DNA from 4 places in the Delftia sp. PX-1 genome. Region 2 is predicted to be linked to each of the others. Evidence: predicted binding sites of a transcription regulator. Region 2 holds the regulator's gene; each other region holds the start of a gene.
The links. The regulator LexA, encoded in region 2, represses DNA repair genes until DNA is damaged. The targets are predictions, from matches to a motif close to ACTGTATNNNNATACAGT.
Positions count from the first base shown of each region.

Region 1: a site for LexA is predicted at 2,750-2,767, ahead of ACN20X_RS22670 (putative DNA modification/repair radical SAM protein). Genes of this name have one in related genera too.
Region 3: a site for LexA is predicted at 2,793-2,810, ahead of ACN20X_RS23880 (DNA topoisomerase IV subunit B). Genes of this name have one in related genera too.
Region 4: a site for LexA is predicted at 2,386-2,403, ahead of ACN20X_RS11370 (PA0069 family radical SAM protein). Genes of this name have one in related genera too.

Region 1 is NZ_CP184763.1:4,941,434-4,945,875, reverse strand. It holds gene purL (phosphoribosylformylglycinamidine synthase) at 1-508, shown strand, start outside; gene ACN20X_RS22675 (TIGR03915 family putative DNA repair protein) at 574-1,413, opposite strand; gene ACN20X_RS22670 (putative DNA modification/repair radical SAM protein) at 1,429-2,748, opposite strand; gene ACN20X_RS22665 (SWIM zinc finger family protein) at 3,229-4,442, shown strand, end outside.
Region 2 is NZ_CP184763.1:3,625,413-3,629,854, forward strand. It holds gene ACN20X_RS16685 (MFS transporter) at 1-827, shown strand, start outside; gene ACN20X_RS16690 (hypothetical protein) at 911-1,318, opposite strand; gene lexA (transcriptional repressor LexA) at 1,481-2,155, opposite strand; gene ACN20X_RS16700 (asparaginase) at 2,254-3,243, shown strand; gene adk (adenylate kinase) at 3,334-3,990, opposite strand; gene kdsB (3-deoxy-manno-octulosonate cytidylyltransferase) at 4,247-4,442, opposite strand, start outside.
Region 3 is NZ_CP184763.1:5,228,186-5,232,627, reverse strand. It holds gene dapA (4-hydroxy-tetrahydrodipicolinate synthase) at 1-583, opposite strand, end outside; gene ACN20X_RS23895 (class I SAM-dependent methyltransferase) at 659-1,228, opposite strand; gene ACN20X_RS23890 (hypothetical protein) at 1,296-1,445, opposite strand; gene ACN20X_RS23885 (MFS transporter) at 1,447-2,673, opposite strand; gene ACN20X_RS23880 (DNA topoisomerase IV subunit B) at 2,844-4,442, shown strand, end outside.
Region 4 is NZ_CP184763.1:2,475,324-2,479,765, forward strand. It holds gene ACN20X_RS11355 (GbsR/MarR family transcriptional regulator) at 1-312, opposite strand, end outside; gene ACN20X_RS11360 (acyltransferase family protein) at 480-1,637, shown strand; gene rnk (nucleoside diphosphate kinase regulator) at 1,711-2,115, opposite strand; gene ACN20X_RS11370 (PA0069 family radical SAM protein) at 2,410-3,552, shown strand; gene ACN20X_RS11375 (LysR substrate-binding domain-containing protein) at 3,569-4,420, opposite strand.

The DNA of each region.
Region 1 (4,442 bases), 1.3 Mb from region 2:
CTTCGGCCGCAGCGACACCTTCGGCCTGGGCGTGTGCAACGGCTGCCAGATGTTTGCCGAGCTGGCCGACATCATTCCCGGTGCCCAGGACTGGCCGCGTTTCACGCAGAACCAGAGCAACCGCTTCGAGGCGCGCCTGTCCATGGTGGAAGTGCTGGAGTCGCCCAGCCTGTTCCTGCAGGGCATGGCCGGCAGCCGCCTGCCCATCGCCGTGGCCCACGGCGAAGGCTTTGCCAACTTCCGCTTCCGGGGCAATGCGGACAAGGCCATCGCCTCCATGCGCTATGTGGACAACCACGGCAAGGCCACCGAGCAGTACCCGTTCAATCCCAACGGATCGGCCGGCGGCCTGACGGCAGTGACCACGGCCGATGGCCGCTTCACGGCCATGATGCCCCACCCCGAGCGCGTGTTCCGCAACGTGCAGATGAGCTGGACCAACGGCGACAAGTCGGAATTCAGCCCCTGGATGCGCGTGTGGCGCAACGCCCGCAAGTGGCTGGGCTGATGCACTGAGCGACGCTGCAAAGCAGACAAAGGCCCTTCGGGGCCTTTGTTTTTTTGCGCCTGTCCTTACTGCTCCAGCATCTGTCCCGTGCGCGCGCGGGCCTGCTGGACCAGGGTGGAGATCAGCACCGTCTCGGGCAGGTTGTGCCAGTAGCGGCGCGGCATCTCGCGCAGCATGGCCTGCTCCTTCAGGCGCGCGGGGTTGAAGGTGCTGGCGTAGTAGGTCAGCCACAGGGCCTCGCCCGCGTCGGCTGGCGGGGCATCGCTGCGGCGTGCGCCGGGCGCCAGGCGCAGCGCATGGCCGTCCCAGTGCACGCTGCATTGCGGCGTGAGGATGGCCCAGTGCATGTTGGCAAAGCGCTTGCAGAAGAAGGGTGCCGCCGCGCGCACGATGTGGTGCTCGGGCTCGAACCAGGCGATGTGCAGCTCGGGCAGGTTCTGCCGCTGTGTCGTCCGAAAGCGCACGAAGGCGTGCATCTTGTGGATCTCGCGCGAGACGGGGCGGGCCAGGGCCTCGATGGCGCGCCAGTCCGCATCCAGCGCATCCAGCCGCAGTTCGGGCCGGGCCTGCATGCGCGCCAGCCAGCGGTGGCACAGCTCGAAGCGGCCTGCCGCGCGGTGCATGCAGGCATGGCGCAGGGCGGACATCTGGGTGTCCGACAGGGACAGCCCTGCCTCGCCGGGGCCGGCCAGCCCGGCAAGCGCCGAGGCGGGCATGGCCTGCTGCGGCGCGCTGGAAAACAGGTCCACCCCCGCGCCGAGTGGCTGCGCACTCGGCGTGTCGGGCCACCGCCAGCGCACCAGGGCGGGGTCGGCGCCATGGGCCAGCAGCGCCCTGCAGGCTGCGCGAAAGCCGGGCCAGTCGTCGGGGCTGTCGAGTTCGATGGTGAGGGCCTGTCCGTGCATGGCGTGCTCCAGGTTCTAGAACAGGCTGGCCTGCAGTGCGCTTTGCACGCGCATGCCGCTGTGCCGCGCCTGGGCCTGGCTGGCCTGCGACTGCGCGATCAGCCGCGTGCGCAGCGCGGCCGAGTCGGTCTCGCCCAGCAGGGGGCGGTGGCCGTCGATCAGCACGAAGGGCAGGGCCTTTTGCACGGGGGCGCGCAGCCGCAGCAGGTCGTCCAGCCGCAGCCGGCGCACGCGGCGCGCCGCCAGCAGGCGCTCCACCGTCTGCGTGCCCAGGCCCGGCACGCGCAGCAGCAGGCTGCGCGGAGCACGGTTGAGGTCCACGGGGAACTGCTGGCGGTTGGCCAGTGCCCAGGCCAGCTTGGGGTCGATCTCCAGGTCCAGCATGCCGTGGCGGCTGGCCGCCGCGATCTCGCCCGCCCCGTAGCCGTAAAAGCGCATGAGCCAGTCGGCCTGGTAGAGCCGGTGCTCGCGCATGAGGGGCGGTGCCTGCGGCGGCAGGTCGCGCGAGGCATCGGGAATGGGGCTGAAGGCCGAGTAGTACACGCGGCGCAGGCCGTAGCCCGCATACAGCGTATGGCTGGACTCGAGGATGTCGGCATCGGTTGCGCGGTCGGCGCCCACGATCATCTGCGTGCTCTGCCCGCCCGGCGCAAAGCGCGGCACGGCGGCGCGCTGCGCGGGCGCGCCGGGCAGGGACTGCGCCTGGCGCTGCTCGCGCGTGGCCGCGCGCCAGGCCTGCACATGCCGGTCCACGCCCTGCATGGCCTGGCGTATGCGCCGGCCGTCCTTTTCAGGCGCGAACTGCGCCAGGCCGCTGGCCGTGGGCAGTTCCACATTGATGCTCAGGCGGTCGGCATGGCGGCCTGCCTGGGCCAGCAATTCAGGGGCGGCATCCGGGATGGTCTTGAGGTGGATGTAGCCGCGAAAGTCATGCTCCTCGCGCAGGCGGCGGGCCACTTCCACCAGCTGCTCCATGGTGTAGTCGCTGGAGCGGATGATGCCGCTGGACAGGAACAGCCCCTCGATGCAGTTGCGCCGGTAGAAGTCCAGCGTCAGCTGCACCACCTCGGCCACCGTGAAGCGGGCGCGCTGCACGTTGGAGCTCTTGCGGTTGATGCAGTAGCGGCAGTCGAAGATGCAGACATTGGTCAGTAGGATCTTGAGCAGCGAGATGCAGCGCCCGTCGGGCGCATAGCTGTGGCAGATGCCCATGCCGGTGACCGAGCCCATGCCCTTGCCGTCCAGCGAGTCGCGCCCCTGCGATCCGCTGGAGGCGCAGCTGGCGTCGTACTTGGCGGCGTCGGCGAGGATGAAAAGTTTGCGTTGCAGCTCCATGGCTGTATGAATATACAGTATATTTGCCTGGCACATCCGGTTTTTCGAGAGCCCATCCCCCAGCCAGGGTCTGGTCCGGCCTTGCCTGGCTCCGGTTTGAACGCACTGTCGGGCTATCGCAATGGCCAGCGGATTGCAATGGTTGCCAGTGCAATGGAATGAAACCGTTTTCAGTGCGGAATGAGTGCTTGCTTTCAATGGGTGGCGATGTGCATCGCAGGAAATGGTGAATGCGTGTTTCCGGCGTCTTTTGCAATGCCTGAAGGCTGGTACGGCTTGGTGCCATCAATGCATGCGCTGATATAGCGCAGCTGGCTGCGCGCCATGGGGTTCCCGGTTCATGGGAGAGAGGTTTGACGTTGTTGTGATTTGTTTCAAATTGCCGATAACTATTGCTGATAGGCTTTCGGGCTTGCCGGGCGCGGTCGTTTCTTCATTCAATGCGCCTGGCGATGACAAACACTTGGAGAGGGAGCTTCGGTGTCGCGTGTATTAGGAACAGAGAGCGAAGTGCTGGCGCTATCGCCGGACGCTTCCTCCAGCAAGGCCGCCAAGGGGCTGCAATCGCCCGCCAAATGGCCCACCATGGGTGCCAACGATGTGGCGGTGTGGGGCGAGTGCCAGGGCAGCGGCAGCAAGCCCTACCAGACCCAGGTGGACCTGTCGGGACCCTCCTTCAAATGCTCTTGCCCCAGCCGCAAGTTCCCCTGCAAGCATGGGCTGGCGCTGATGCTGATGCGTGCGGGCGGCCAGGTCACCGAGGGCGGCGATCCACCAGCCTGGGTGCAGACCTGGCTGGACAGCCGCCAGGAAAAGGCCGAGAAGAAGGAGGCCAAGGCAGCCGCCGCGGCGGCCGAGCCGCCACCCGATCCCGAGGTCGCGGCCAGGCAGCAGGCCAGGCGCGAAGACAAGCGCTGGGACAAGGTCGAGGCGGGCCTGCAGGAACTGTCGCTGTGGATGCAGGACATGGTGCGCGCGGGCCTGGCCAACCAGGCCGGCGACACGCAGATGCGCCAGCGCTGGAACACCATGGCCGCGCGCATGGTCGATGCGCAGGCCACGGGCATGGCGGCACGCATCAAGGACTGCCGGGATCTGGTGGACAGCCACCGCGACTGGCCACGCGACATGCTGGTGCAGCTGGGCCACTGGCAGCTGATCATCGACGCCGTGCGCCGCCGTGAATCGCTCAGCCCCGAGGTCAAGGCCGACGTGATGGCCGCGCTGGGCTGGCCCATGGACAAGGCCGAAGTGCAGGCCCGCGGCCAACTGGTCGAGGACGAATGGCTGGTGGCCGGCCTGCGCATGATCGAGCGCGAAGGCCGGCTCATGGAGCGCCGCGTCTGGCTGCACGGGCAGCGCACGGGCCGCATGGCCCTGGTGCTGGACTATGCGCAGGGCGGGCGCGGCTTCGAATCGGCCTGGGTGCCTGGCCATCGCTACGGATGCGCGCTGAATTTCTACCCGGGCCATGCGCCGCTGCGCGCCATTGCCGCCAACGGCAACGGGCCTGCGCTGCCTGCCGAGGGCGCCAGCCCGCTGGACACCTCGGCCGTGGGCGACGTCCTGCAGCAGATGGGCCGGCGCATTGCCGCCAACCCGCTGCAGGCCACGCAGCCGTTGTGCCAGGAAGGGTTGCGCCTGGTGCCTGCCCAGGGCCAATGGTTTGCGGCCTGGCCCGATGCGCCGGGCGC
Region 2 (4,442 bases):
TGGCGGGCGGCGGCTCGCAGAAGGCGATGAGCGTGTTTTCGGTGGGCGGAACGGCGGGGGCATCGTTCGCTCCCATGCTGGCTGCGGCCGTGGTGGGCGCAGGCGCCTTGCACCGCAGCTGGATGCTGGCCCTGCCTGCAGCGGCCATGCTGGTGCTCTGGTATGCCTGTACTTGGCGGGATGGAGCCAAGGACCATTGCGCCACCCGGCGCCTGGCCGTGGCTCAGGGCGAATTGCCCGCCAACCACTGGCGCGCCTTCTTCCTGCTGTGCGGGGTCATCGTCTGCTGGTCGATTCCCTATGTGACGGTGCTGTCCACCCTGCCCATGTTCGTGACGCGCGAGCTGGGCGGCTCGGACTTCATGGGAGCGGCCACGCTGACCTCATTCACAGCCGCTGCGGCGGTGGGCACTTTGCTGGGGGGCACGCTTGCAGATCGCCGGGGGCGCATGCAGGCCATCCGCGCCGGCTACCTGTTGGCATTGCCTGCTCTGGCGGCCCTGGCCCTGGCCTCCACGCCATGGATGGCGCTGGCCTGCACCATGGCCCTGGGCGTGTGCATGTTTCTTCCGTTTGCCGCCCAGGTCACGCTGGCCCAGGACTATCTGCCGCGCAACCAGGCCACGGCCAGCGGGCTGACCCTGGGGCTGGCCATGTCGATAGGCGGCATGGTGGCGCCGTTGTTCGGCATGCTGTCCGATGCGCGCGGACTGCGTTTTTCGTTGAGCGTCGTGCTGTGCATTCTGTGCGTTGCCGCGGCGCAGGCGTGGTGCATGCGCAATCGGCGCAGCGAGGGGAGTGCTGCACCGGCGGCTGTCAGGGCCTGATGCGCAGCCCCTGCCGCTGGGCAAAGCAAGAGACAGGCCCGGGCTCTCGCAGACCGGGTGGACGGGTTGGTCTCAGGGCGACCTCAGGCCGGTGTCTGCGCGCCGTGCGCTTCCATGCGTTCCAGGGCGGCACAGACATCGGCCATGCGGCCCGAGATGAACAGGCATTCGGGCTGCTCCTGCGGCGAGCGCTGGATGATGCGCAGACCCGAAGGCAGGGCCTGATCTGCCGGAAGTGAGGGCAGTTCGGGTTGCAGGGGCAGCAGCAGCTGCGCATCCCTGTGTTCTGGCAGCCGTGCTGACTTGCTGCGCCGCTGCTGGCTGCGGCGGCGTGCCTTGCTGAAGGACAGGATGGTCGCCTGCTCGGATTGCACAGGCGATTCGGGCTGGATGGTGCGCATGGCGGGCTCCATGGCGGCGGCGGGCAGGCGAATGCCCTGTGCCAGGCGCAGGAAGGACAGAGAAGACAGTGTTGGCAGAGCGAATCCCATGTGACGACTCCTGTTGGCGTATTTCAAAGAGGCATGGACACAGGCAGGATTGCGGTTTGCGGGCAAAGCTCCGCCCAGGGCGAAGCTGCAAGGCTTCGCGCCTACCACCTGGGCGGTGCATGAAATAGGGGGTGGCAACCCGTGCAGGGCTGCCCGTCCGGCTTACATGGACATGCTATTGCGGATCAGCCCCACGGCCAGGCCTTCAATGGCAAAGGCCTCTTCGGGAGCGACGCGGATCACCGGGTAATCGGGGTTTTCCGGCAGGAGCTCCACGCCCTGCGTGGTGCGGCGCAGACGCTTGACGGTGACTTCATCTCCCAGGCGTGCCACGACGATCTGCCCGTTGCGGGCTTCATGCGCGGACTGCACGGCCAGCAGATCGCCGTCCATGATGCCCGCGTCGCGCATGGACATGCCGCGCACGCGCAGCAGATAGTCCGGGCGGACCTGGAACAGGCTGGGTTCGACGGAATAGGTCTGGTCGATATGTTCCTGGGCGAGAATGGGCGAGCCCGCCGCAACGCGGCCCACCAGCGGCAGCATCAGCGGCGCCAGGGCCGACAGCGGCAGCCCGAAGCTGGTGCCGCGTGCGGCATTGATGTTGCGCACGGTGTCGGTACGCAGGCGAATGCCGCGGGAGGTGCCGCTGACCAGTTCGATCACGCCTTTGCGGGCCAGGGCCTGCAGATGTTCCTCTGCTGCGTTGGCGGACTTGAAGCCCAGCGTGTTGGCGATTTCCGCGCGGGTGGGGGGCGCGCCCGTGCGGGAGATGGCGGCCTGGATCAGGTCCAGGATCTGTTGCTGGCGGGCGGTGAGCTTGGGATGGTCGAGCATGGCGTGCGTCCGGTCCTTGAATTCAGATGGCAGGCAGAGAAGTCATCTGATGATTTATACAGTATCTGTATTTTTAACCAGTTTTCCAAGAGGTGCAAGTGGGGCAGTCAAAGTTGGTGATTCTTGGCACGGGTGGCACCATCGCCGGCCGGGCGGATTCGCAGTCGCAGGCAGTGGGATACAAGGCCGGACAGATCACGGTGCAGTCGCTGCTCGATGCCGTGCCGGATCTGGAGCAGCAGGCGCTGGGGCCTGTGCAGACGCAGCAGATCGCGCAGGTGGACAGCAAGGATATGGACTGGCCCGTGTGGCGCGCGTTGCTGCGTGCCTGCACGCAGGCGCTGGAGGATGCGGACACACGCGCCGTGGTGATCACGCATGGAACGGACACGCTGGAAGAGACGGCCTGGCTGCTGCACAGCCTGCTGCCTGCCACCAAGCCCATCGTGCTCACTTGCGCCATGCGCCCGGCCACGGCCCTGCTGGCCGACGGACCGCAGAATCTGCGCGATGCCGTGACCGTGGCCGCCAGCGGCGGGCGCAGCGGTGTGTGGGTGGTGGCCGGCGGCGAAGTGCATGCGGCGGCCCAGGTGCAAAAAGTCCACCCTTACCGACTGCAGGCCATGCGCTCCATGGAAGGTGGCCCGCAGGCCGTGGTGGAGGAAGGACGCGTGCGCTGGCTGGTGCCTGATGCGCCGGTCACGCCAGTCGCCCCCGTTGCGCGGATGGTGACTTCCGCTCCCGCTCTGTCTGACCTGCTGGCGCTGGATGAGCTGCCCTGGGTCGAGGTGGTGTTCAGCGGTGCTCTGGCGCGTGCCTGCGGCGTGGATGCGCTGGTGGCCGCAGGCGTGCGCGGCATCGTGGTGGCCGGCACGGGCAATGCGACCATTCACGAAAGCATGGAAGCGGCCTTGCTGCGTGCGCGCGACAAAGGCGTCTGGATCTGGCGGGGCACGCGCTGCGCCGAAGGCCTGCCCGTTGCCTCGGGGCTTGGCACGGACCCCGCAGAGGCCGATCTGGTCCAACTGCCCGTGGCCAAGGCGCGGATTGCCATGATGCTGGCGCTGGCCGCGCAGCCGCGCGACTGATCCTCCGGGCGTCGCCGGCGCTTCAGATGCAGGCGGGCAACAAAAAAGCACCCGGCGGGTGCTTTTCTGGGGTCTGGCGCATGGCCTGCGTCATTCAGCCAGTGCTGCGAGGGCGCGCTGGGTGATGTCTTCCACCGAGCCCAGGCCGCTGATGGCGCGGTACTTGGGGGCTGCTGCGGCTTCCTTCTCGGCCCAGGCGCGGTAGTAGTCCACCAGCGGGCGGGTCTGGCTGCTGTAGACGTCCAGGCGCTTCTTGACCGTTTCTTCCTTGTCGTCCTCGCGCTGCACCAGCGGCTCGCCGGTCACGTCGTCCAGGCCTTCTACCTTGGGCGGGTTGAACGTGACGTGGTAGGTGCGGCCCGAAGCGGGGTGGGAGCGGCGGCCGCTCATGCGCTCGATGATGGCATCGAAGGGCACATCGATCTCGAGCACGTAGTCCAGCTTCACGCCGGCGGCCTTCATGGCGTCGGCCTGGGGAATGGTGCGGGGAAATCCGTCGAACAGGAAGCCGTTGGCGCAATCGGGCTGGGCAATGCGCTCCTTGACCAGATTGATGATCAGGTCGTCGCTGACCAGTTGGCCGGCGTCCATCACGGCCTTGGCCTGCTGGCCCAGGGGCGTGCCGGCCTTGACGGCGGCACGCAGCATGTCACCGGTGGAGATCTGGGGAATGCCGTACTTCTGGCAGATGAAAGCGGCTTGCGTGCCTTTGCCGGCGCCGGGTGCGCCCAACAAAATCAGTTTCATGGAAGTCCTTGAGGAGAGTAGAAATTCTTGTCTGCCGGATCGGCCCACCGGGGCGGACAGTCCATGCGTCATATTTTTGTCGCGGGCAAGGATAGCACGCACAGGGCCAACACTGGCTTACACGCACGGGGCAAAACTGTCGCCTGTGCAATCGCCAAAACCTGCGTTTTGCTGTCCGACAAAACCGCATGGGCGGCGTTGCTGCAAATGGCGATGCCCGGCATCGCCATTTGTGCGTTTTCAGCGGCCGGCCGATTCAGGCCGGCGGGTTGGACAGCTGGGCGCGCACCCGCTCCAGATCCTCGCGCGTGTCCACGCCAGGGCCGGGTGCATGGGGTGTGACATGGACGGCGATGCGGTGGCCGTGCCACAGCGCACGCAACTGCTCCAGGGCCTCCAGTGCCTCGGTGGGTGCCTGGGAAAGCTGGGGGAAGCTGCGCAGGAAGCCGGCG
Region 3 (4,442 bases), 1.6 Mb from region 2:
CATCGCCGGAGTACACGCCGAAGCCTTCGGGCACTTCACGGATCAGCCACTGGGCGCGTTCGATGTTGCCCGTGGCTTCCTTGATGCCGATGATGGCGGGAATCTGCGCCAGGCGCAGCACGGTGTCGTGCTGCATGTCGGCCACCGAGCGGCCGGGCACGTTGTAGAGCACCACAGGCAGGTCGCCCACCGCTTCGGCAATGGCCTTGAAATGCTGGTACTGGCCTTCCTGCGTGGGCTTGTTGTAGTAGGGCACGACCTGCAGCTGGCTGTCGGCACCGACCTTCTTGGCGTAGCGGGCCAGCTCGATGGCCTCGTGCGTGCTGTTGGCGCCGCAGCCTGCCATCACGGGAACGCGGCCCGCAGCCTGCTCGACGGACACGCGGATGATTTCGCAGTGTTCCTCCACGTTGACGGTGGGGGATTCGCCTGTCGTTCCCACCACGCCGATGCAGTCCGTGCCCTCGGCCACATGCCAGTCGATGAGTTTTCGCAGCGCCGGGTAGTCAACACTACCGTCCTCGTGCATGGGCGTGATGAGGGCAACGATGCTGCCAGTGAGAGCGACGGAGGAGGATGTCATGTCCGCAAGAAAAAACGGGAAAGGATCATTCTAACGAGTGTCGGAGGCAGGCCCAAGGCGGTCGCCTGTAGGGATTCAGGCGATTGCAGAGCCTGACGCCTTCTGATGCGCCAGCATGGCCACGGGTTCCCGGCCTGTTGCATCGGGGCGCAGTGCCGCGATGCGCTGGACCATGCGATCGGGCTCGCCCAGCTGGCCGTGCTCGTAGGCCACGATGTGCCAGCCCGCGCAGGCCTGCAGCAGCTCGCCGGGCGCCAGCAGGAAATCGGGCCGGGAAGGCTTGCCGAAGGCCTCGTTGCCCTGGGCAAAGGTTTCGTACAGCAGCACGCCGCCGGGTGCCACGCTGCCCAGCAGCGCCGGCCACAGCGGGCGCCACAGATAGTGGGTCACGACCACGGCGCCGAACTGCCTGCCGGGCAGGGGCCAGGGGCCGTTTTCAATGTCGGCGCACAGCAGCTCGCCCACGCCCTGCAGGCCGGCCAGGGCCTGGGCGTCGCGGTCCACGCCCGTCACTGCATGGCCGCGTGCATGGAACCAGCGCATGTGGCGGCCAGGGCCGCAGGCCACGTCGAGCACGGTGGCCTCGGGTGCCAGAAGATGCGACCAGCGTTGGATCCAGGGCGAAGGCGGCGTGGCTGCGTGCATGTGAAATCTCGGAAATGAATTGAAAGCGGCCGCCATTGTGCCGCCAGGCCTTTGCCGCGCTTCAATTTCAGAAGCAGGCCCAGAGCTGGTCGGCCATGCCCAGCATGAACTCGGGCTGCAGATAGAGCATGAAGACCAGGCCCAGCACCAGCAGCACGGCGGCCCACAGCGCCAGCCTGCGCAGCAGCTGTGGGCGGGGCGTGGTGGCTGTCGTCATGTCAGGCCGCCGCCTGCGCCGCACGCGGCCTTGCCACCGGGGCTTCGCGTATCGGCAGGTTCAGCAGGCCGGCGGCCACGCCCAGGCCGATGGCCAGGTACCAGACCACCTGGTAGCTGCCGGTGTGGTCATATAGATAGCCGCCCAGCCAGACACCCAGGAAGCTGCCGACCTGGTGGCTGAAGAACACCATTCCGCTCAACATGGACAGATGCTGCACGCCGAAGATCTGGGCCACGGTGGCATTGGTCAGCGGCACGGTGGACAGCCACAGCAGTCCCATGGCGGCCGAGAAGATGTAGACCGACCAGGGCGTCAGCGGCGCGAGCAGGAAGAGCACGATCACCACCGAGCGCGTGAAGTAGATGGTGGACAGCAGGTAGCGCTTGGGCAGGCGCTGGCCCAGGTTGCCGGCCACGTAGGTGCCGACGATGTTGAACAGCCCCACCAGCGCCAGCGAGATGCTGGCCACCTGCGGTGCCAGGCCGTAGTCCTTGAGGTAGCTGGGCATGTGCACGCCGATGAACATCACCTGGAAGCCGCAGACGAAGTAGCCGGCCGTCAGCAGCACGAAGCTGGGCGTGCGCAGCGCTTCGGCGACGGCCTGGCCCGCGCTCTGGTCGCGCACGGGTCGGGTATTGCCGGCCGTGAAGCCCGGCTCGCGCAGGCCGAAGGCCAGCGGAATGATCATCAGGGCGCACAGCGACAGCAGCAGCAGGGCGTTGGACCAGCCGAAGTTCGAGATCAGGCTGCCTTCCACGGGCACCATGAAGAACTGGCCGAAGGAGCCCGCCGCCGCCGTCACGCCCATGGCCCAGCTGCGCCGCGCCACGGGAATCTGGCGGCCCAGCACGCCGTAGATCACGGCATAGGTGGTGCCGGCCTGGGCTGCGCCTATCACCACGCCGGCCGTCAGGGCGAACCAGGTTGTCGTGGGCGCCATGGCCATGCCGGCCAGGCCCAGCGCATACAGCAGCGCGCCCACCAGGAGCACGCGGAAGGCGCCGAAGCGGTCGGCCAGCATGCCGCCGAAGATGCCGAGCACGCCCCAGGACAGGTTCTGGATGGCAATGGCCAGCGCGAAGGACTCGCGCGTCCAGCCCATCTCCTGGGTGATGGGCTGCAGCCACAGGCCGAAGCCGTGCCGGATTCCCATGGACAGCGTCACGACTGCGCCCCCGCACAGCAGTATCTGCACCATGGACATGGGTTGGTTGTTTTTGTGCATGCGGCAAACTTTAGCGAAACTCCGGGTTTTGCGCTGCGACGCGTGGGTCGCCCATGCGCCAGCGCGGCACTTCGTAGCCCTTGGCGGCACTGGCTTTTTCGGGATAGTCAATGTCAATGACTGTGAATGTATCCAGCACTGAGCCGGGCCGCGCACTACAATCCGCCCCCATGGCAGTCAAACCATCTCCCACTTCCGCCAGCGAATACTCCGAAGGCTCGATACGCGTGCTCAAGGGCCTGGAGCCCGTCAAGCAGCGTCCCGGCATGTACACGCGCACCGACAACCCCCTGCATGTGCTGCAGGAGGTGATCGACAACGCGGCCGACGAGGCGCTGGCCGGCTTCGGCAAGAAAATCCGCTTCACCCTGCATTCCGACGGCTCCTACAGCGTCGAGGACGACGGCCGGGGCATCCCCTTCGGCATGCACCCTGAGGAAAAGGCGCCCGTGGTGGAGCTGGTCTTCACCCGCCTGCATGCGGGCGGCAAGTTCGACAAGGGCAAGGGCGGCGCCTACAGCTTCTCGGGCGGCCTGCATGGCGTGGGCGTCTCGGTCACGAATGCGCTGGCCACGCGCCTTGAGGCCTGCATCCACCGCGAGGGCAAGGTGGCCACCATCGCCTTCTCGGGCGGCGACGTGGTCGAACCCCTGCAGTCGCGGCCGCTGGCCGCGGGCGAGCGCAAGCAGGGCACGACCGTGCGCGTGTGGCCCGATGCCCGCTACTTCGAATCCTCCCAGCTGCCCATGGGCGAGCTGATGCATCTGCTGCGCAGCAAGGCCGTGCTCATGCCCGGCGTGTCGGTGACCCTGGTCAACGAGAAGACGCGCGACACCCAGACCTGGCAGTTCAAGGGCGGCCTGCGCGACTATCTGCAGCAAAGCCTGCATGGCGAGGCCGTCATCCCCCTGTTCGAAGGCGAGGGCTTTGCCGACCGCAACCACGACAGCTTTGCCGAAGGCGAGGGCGCCGCCTGGTGCGTGGCCTTCACCGAGGATGGCGCGCCGCTGCGCGAAAGCTATGTCAACCTGATCCCCACCACGGCCGGCGGCACGCACGACAGCGGCCTGCGCGACGGCCTGTTCCAGGCGGTCAAGGCCTTCATCGAGATGCATTCGCTGCTGCCCAAGGGCGTCAAGCTCATGCCTGACGACGTCTTCGCGCGCGCCAGCTACGTGCTCAATGCCAAGGTGCTGGACCCGCAGTTCCAGGGCCAGATCAAGGAGCGCCTGAACTCGCGCGATGCCGTGCGCCTGGTCAGCGGCTACGTTCGCCCTGCGCTGGAGCTGTGGCTCAACGAGCATGTGGAATGGGGCCGCAAGCTGGCCGAGATCGCCATCAAGGCCGCCCAGACACGCCAGAAGGCGGGCCAGAAGGTCGAAAAGCGCAAGGGCTCGGGCGTGGCCGTGCTGCCCGGCAAGCTCACCGATTGCGAAAGCCGCGACCTGAGCCTGAACGAGGTCTTCCTGGTCGAGGGCGACTCGGCCGGCGGCAGCGCCAAGATGGGACGCGACAAGGAAACCCAGGCCGTGCTGCCCCTGCGCGGCAAGGTGCTCAACACCTGGGAAGTCGACCGTGACCGCCTGTTCGCCAACAACGAGATCCACGACATCTCGGTGGCCATCGGCGTGGACCCGCATGGCCCCCATGACACGCCTGAGCTGTCCGGCCTGCGCTACGGCAAGATCTGCATTCTTTCGGATGCCGACGTGGACGGCTCGCACATCCAGGTGCTGCTGCTCACGCTGTTCTTCCGCCACTTCCCCAAG
Region 4 (4,442 bases), 1.2 Mb from region 2:
GGCCAGGCGGCGGAAGATTTCCCAGACATCCTGCGGCGCCTCGAAATACTCGCGCCGGTCGCCGGGCTGGTGGCGCAATTGCACCAGGCGCCAGGCCTGCAATTCCTTGAGCCCCATGCTCACGTTGGAGCGCGAGAACTCCAGCGTCTCGGCGATCTGGTCGGCATTGAGCGGCTCGGGCGAAAGAAACAGCAGAGCGTAGATCTGGCCTACCGTGCGGTTGATGCCCCAGCGGCTGCCCATCTCGCCGAAGTGCGAGACGAACTGCCGGTTCAACGCCGGAAGAGGTTTGGGTTGCGTCATGGCATGCATTGTGCCCTCGCGTGCCGGCATGTCCTGTGCGGCTTGGAAAGCGGTGCGTCAGCTTTCTGCAAGACGCGGTCAAAAGGCGCACAATGGCGCCTTTGCGGGCTTGCGGCCAGGCGGCCCGGCCCAGCGCCTCCCGCTTCCCGACCCGTTCGCAGATTGCAGATTGCCCCATGTCCCACGCTAGCCGCAGTGCGCTGATCGACTGCACCAAGGGCCTGGCCTGTGCCGCCATCGTCTGGCACCACCTGGCCTTCTACGGCCCCATGTCCGATATCGCCCATCCGGCCGCGCCGGACCTCATCGACTGGCTCTATGAATATGCGCGCATGGCCGTGCAGATCTTCCTGGTGCTGGGCGGCTACCTGGCGGCAGCCAGCATGGCGCCGCAAGGCCACGGCCTGCACAGCGATCCGTGGTCGCGCATCGGGCGCCGCTTCGTGCGCCTGGTCGTGCCCTATGCCGTGGCCCTGGTCGTGGCCGTCGTCGTCTCGGCGGCAGTGCGGCCCTGGTTCGACCATGCCTCGGTGTCGGGCGAGCCCGATCTCTGGCAGCTGGTGGCGCATGCGCTGCTGCTGCAGAACATCGTGGGCGAGGAGTCGCTGTCCGCCGGCGTCTGGTACGTGTCCATCGACTTCCAGCTGTTTGCGCTGACGGCGCTGCTGCTGGCCGGCACGCGCTGGGGCGGCGCCTTGCTGCGCCGCCGCTTCGGTGGCCAGGCGCTGTCGCGCTGCTGGCCCTGGACGCTGAGCGTGGCGCAGGCGCTGGTGGTGATCGGCGTGGCGGCCTCGCTGCTGGGCTTCAATCTGGATGCGCAATGGGATGTGTGGGCGCCGTACTTCTTTGGCGCCTACGGCCTGGGCATGCTGGCGTACTGGGCCGCGCATGCGGACAAGTCCTCGACGGCCTGGAGCTGGTCCCTGCTGATCGTGGCCCTGGTCGTGGCGGCGCTGGCACTGGAGTGGCGCGACCGCATCGCGCTGGCCGGTGCCACGGCGCTGGCCCTGGTCGCGGCCATGCGCAGCCCCGCGTTTGCCCAGGCACAAGGCTGGGCGCCGCTGCGCCGGCTGGGCAAGATTTCGTACTCGGTGTTTCTCGTGCACTTCTCGGTCTGCCTGCTGGTCAACGCCGTGGAAAGCCATTTCTGGCCGCAGTCCATTCCCGCCGCCCTGCTGGGCATGTGCACGGCCTTTGCGCTGTCGATTGCGGCCGGTCATCTGCTGTACGAGCGCGTGGAGCGCCACGTTCCCAGCTGGCACATGGCGCTGCGCTGGCAGGCCGGCCTGGTGGGCACCGGCCTGATCGCGGCATTTGTGGCGGGCCTGCGCTGAGGTGCGGTGCGTCAGTCCACAAACAACAAAGGCAGCCGGTGGGCTGCCTTTTTCGCTTCACGCCGGTCGGCGTTCAACGGTGCAGCTCGCCTGCGCTTTCCGGCTGGAACTCGATGGCATCCACGCGCACGGTGACCTGGCCCGAGGGGCCGGGCATGCGGGACTGGTCGCCCACGCTCAGGCCCAGCAGGGCAATGCCCACGGGCGCGAACACCGACACCTTGTCGGCGCTGCCATCCATCTCCTTGGGATAGACCAAGGTCAGCGTATTGGTCTTGCCCGACTCCAGCAGCGTGAAGCGCACCGTGGAATTCATGGTCACCACGTTGGGCGGCATTTCCTTGGGCTCGAGCACGTCGGCACGGTCCAGCTCGGCCTCGAGCGCCTCGCGGCCGGGAAAGGCGGGCTGCTTGTCCAGCAGGGCCTCGATGCGTTCCAGGTCCAGGGACGAAAGAATGATGTGGGGCTTGCGCTCCATGGTGTTGGCTCCCTTGTGTGCTTGCGCCGTGGCTGCAGTGAAGGGCAGCGGCGCCCAAACGGACAAAAGCCCGGGCAACGCGGTTGTCCGGGCCAAGGCATCTTCAGAAAAGAGAAAAGCACCAAGTTGGTGCGATAAGGCCATTGTGCAGGCCCGTGCGCGTTCTGCCAAGCGAACCCGCACGGTGCGGTGCGGATTGGCGCGGGCACTTGCCAAGCCGGCAAAACCCACTTCGCAACCGCAGGCATGCGGGGAGTGCTTGTTGGTATGACTGTATTTTTATACAGTTGCTTCATGCTTTCCAGTCCTCCCACGCCTCATCACGACACGGCCCGGGTGCCCCTGCACCCCATCAAGGGCCGGGGCGCAGCCAGCCAACTGGCACACCGCTTCACCACCGATCCGCGCGAGGCCTTTGACGACGGCTGGGGCAGTCTTGAGGCGCCGGCCGAAGGCGAAGAGGCCGCTGCGCTGCGCACCGAACTGCGCTGGGAGCAGGCCCGCTCGGCGCTGAGCCGCCACCAGTCGCCCGACCTGCCGTTTCACATGGGGCTCAATCCCTACCGGGGCTGCGAGCATGGCTGCATCTATTGCTATGCCCGGCCCACGCACAGCTACCTGGGCTGGTCGCCGGGGCTGGACTTCGAGACCCGGCTCATCGCCAAGCAGAACCTGCCAGAGCTGCTGCGCGCCGAGCTGTCGCGCGCCAGCCATGTGGCCGCGCCCGTGATGCTGGGCTCGGTCACCGACTGCTACCAGCCCGTGGAGCGCGAGCTGGGGCTGACGCGCCGCCTGATCGAAGTGCTGGCCGAGGCGCGTCACCCGTTTTCCATCGTCACCAAGGGCAGCGGGGTGGAGCGTGACCTGGACCTGCTGGCCCCGCTGGCGCGCCAGGGCCTGGCCTCGGTGCACATCACGCTGACCACGCTGGATGCCGACCTGGCACGTCACCTGGAGCCACGCGCCGCCGCGCCGCACCGCCGGCTGCGCAGCATCCGCGCGCTGACCGAGGCGGGCGTGCCCGTGGGCGTGAGCCTGGCACCGCAGATTCCCTTCATCAACGAAGACCTGGAGAAGGTGCTGGAGGCGGCCGCCGACGCAGGCGCGCGCCACGCCTTCTATGCCGTGCTGCGCCTGCCCTGGGAAGTGGCGCCGCTGTTCGAGCAATGGCTGCAGGTGCACTACCCCGACCGCGCCCGCCGCGTGATGGAGCGCGTGCGCGACCTGCACGGCATCCAGGGCGAGCAGCGCGAGGCCGGCCGCGTGTACAACGCCGAGTTCGGCCAGCGCATGAAAGGTACCGGCCACTGGGCCGAGCTGCTGCGCCAGCGCTTCGCCCTGGCCTGCCGTCGGTACGGGTTCAACCGCGAGCCGCTGCGGCTCGATTGCAGCCTCTACCATCCGTCGCTGCTGCTGCCGCAGCGCAGTCTGTTCTGAGCGCGGACCGGCAGGCTCAAACCGCCTCCAGAAACGACCTCACCAGCAGGCTGTCGCTGCGCTCGCGCATGCAATAGACATAGGTGGTGGTGCTGGCCGGGTCGCCCGCGATGCGCAGCGGGCGAAAGCGCGGGTCGGGGATGAATTCGGCTTCGGACACGGCGCCCAGTCCCAGGCCGCGCGCCACGGCTTCGCGTATGGCTTCGCGGCTGCCGATCTCCAGTTCGGTGCGCGGCTGCACGCCGGCGGCCTGCAGCACCGATTCCAGCGCGGTGCGCGTGGTCGAGCCGTGCTCGCGCAGCAGCAGAGGCTGGCCCTGCAGTTCGGACAGCGCGATTTCGCTGCGCCGCGCGAAGGGATGGGCGACATGGGCGAACAGGATGATGGCGTGGCGCGCGTACTCGCGCGCCAGCAGCTCCGGGCGGTCGTAGAGGCCGGCGAGCACGGCCACGTCGGTGTCGTAGCGTTCCAGGTCGGCCAGCACCTGCTGCGAGTTGCCCATGCGGATGGACAGCTGCATGCCCGGGTGCCGTGCGCGGTAGGCGGCCACCATCTCGATCACATGGAAGGGCCCCACGGCGCCGATCTTGAGCTCGCCCTGGTGCAGCTGCCCCGAGTCGCGCAGGAAGAATTCGGCCTCGGCCTCCAGCGCCATGATTTTCTGCGCCATGGGCAGCAGTCTGGCGCCTGCGCCCGTGAGCGTCATGCGGTAGCCGCGGCGGTGGAACAGCTCGATCTGGCTTTGGCGCTCCAGCGTGGCGATCTGGGTGGAGATGGTGGGCTGGCTCACGCCCAGTGCGCGGGCGGCGGCGCTGAGGCTGCCATGGTGGGCGACGGCGATGAAGGCGCGGTAGCGGGCGTTGCTCACGAAAGTCGGTATCTCAAGGTTT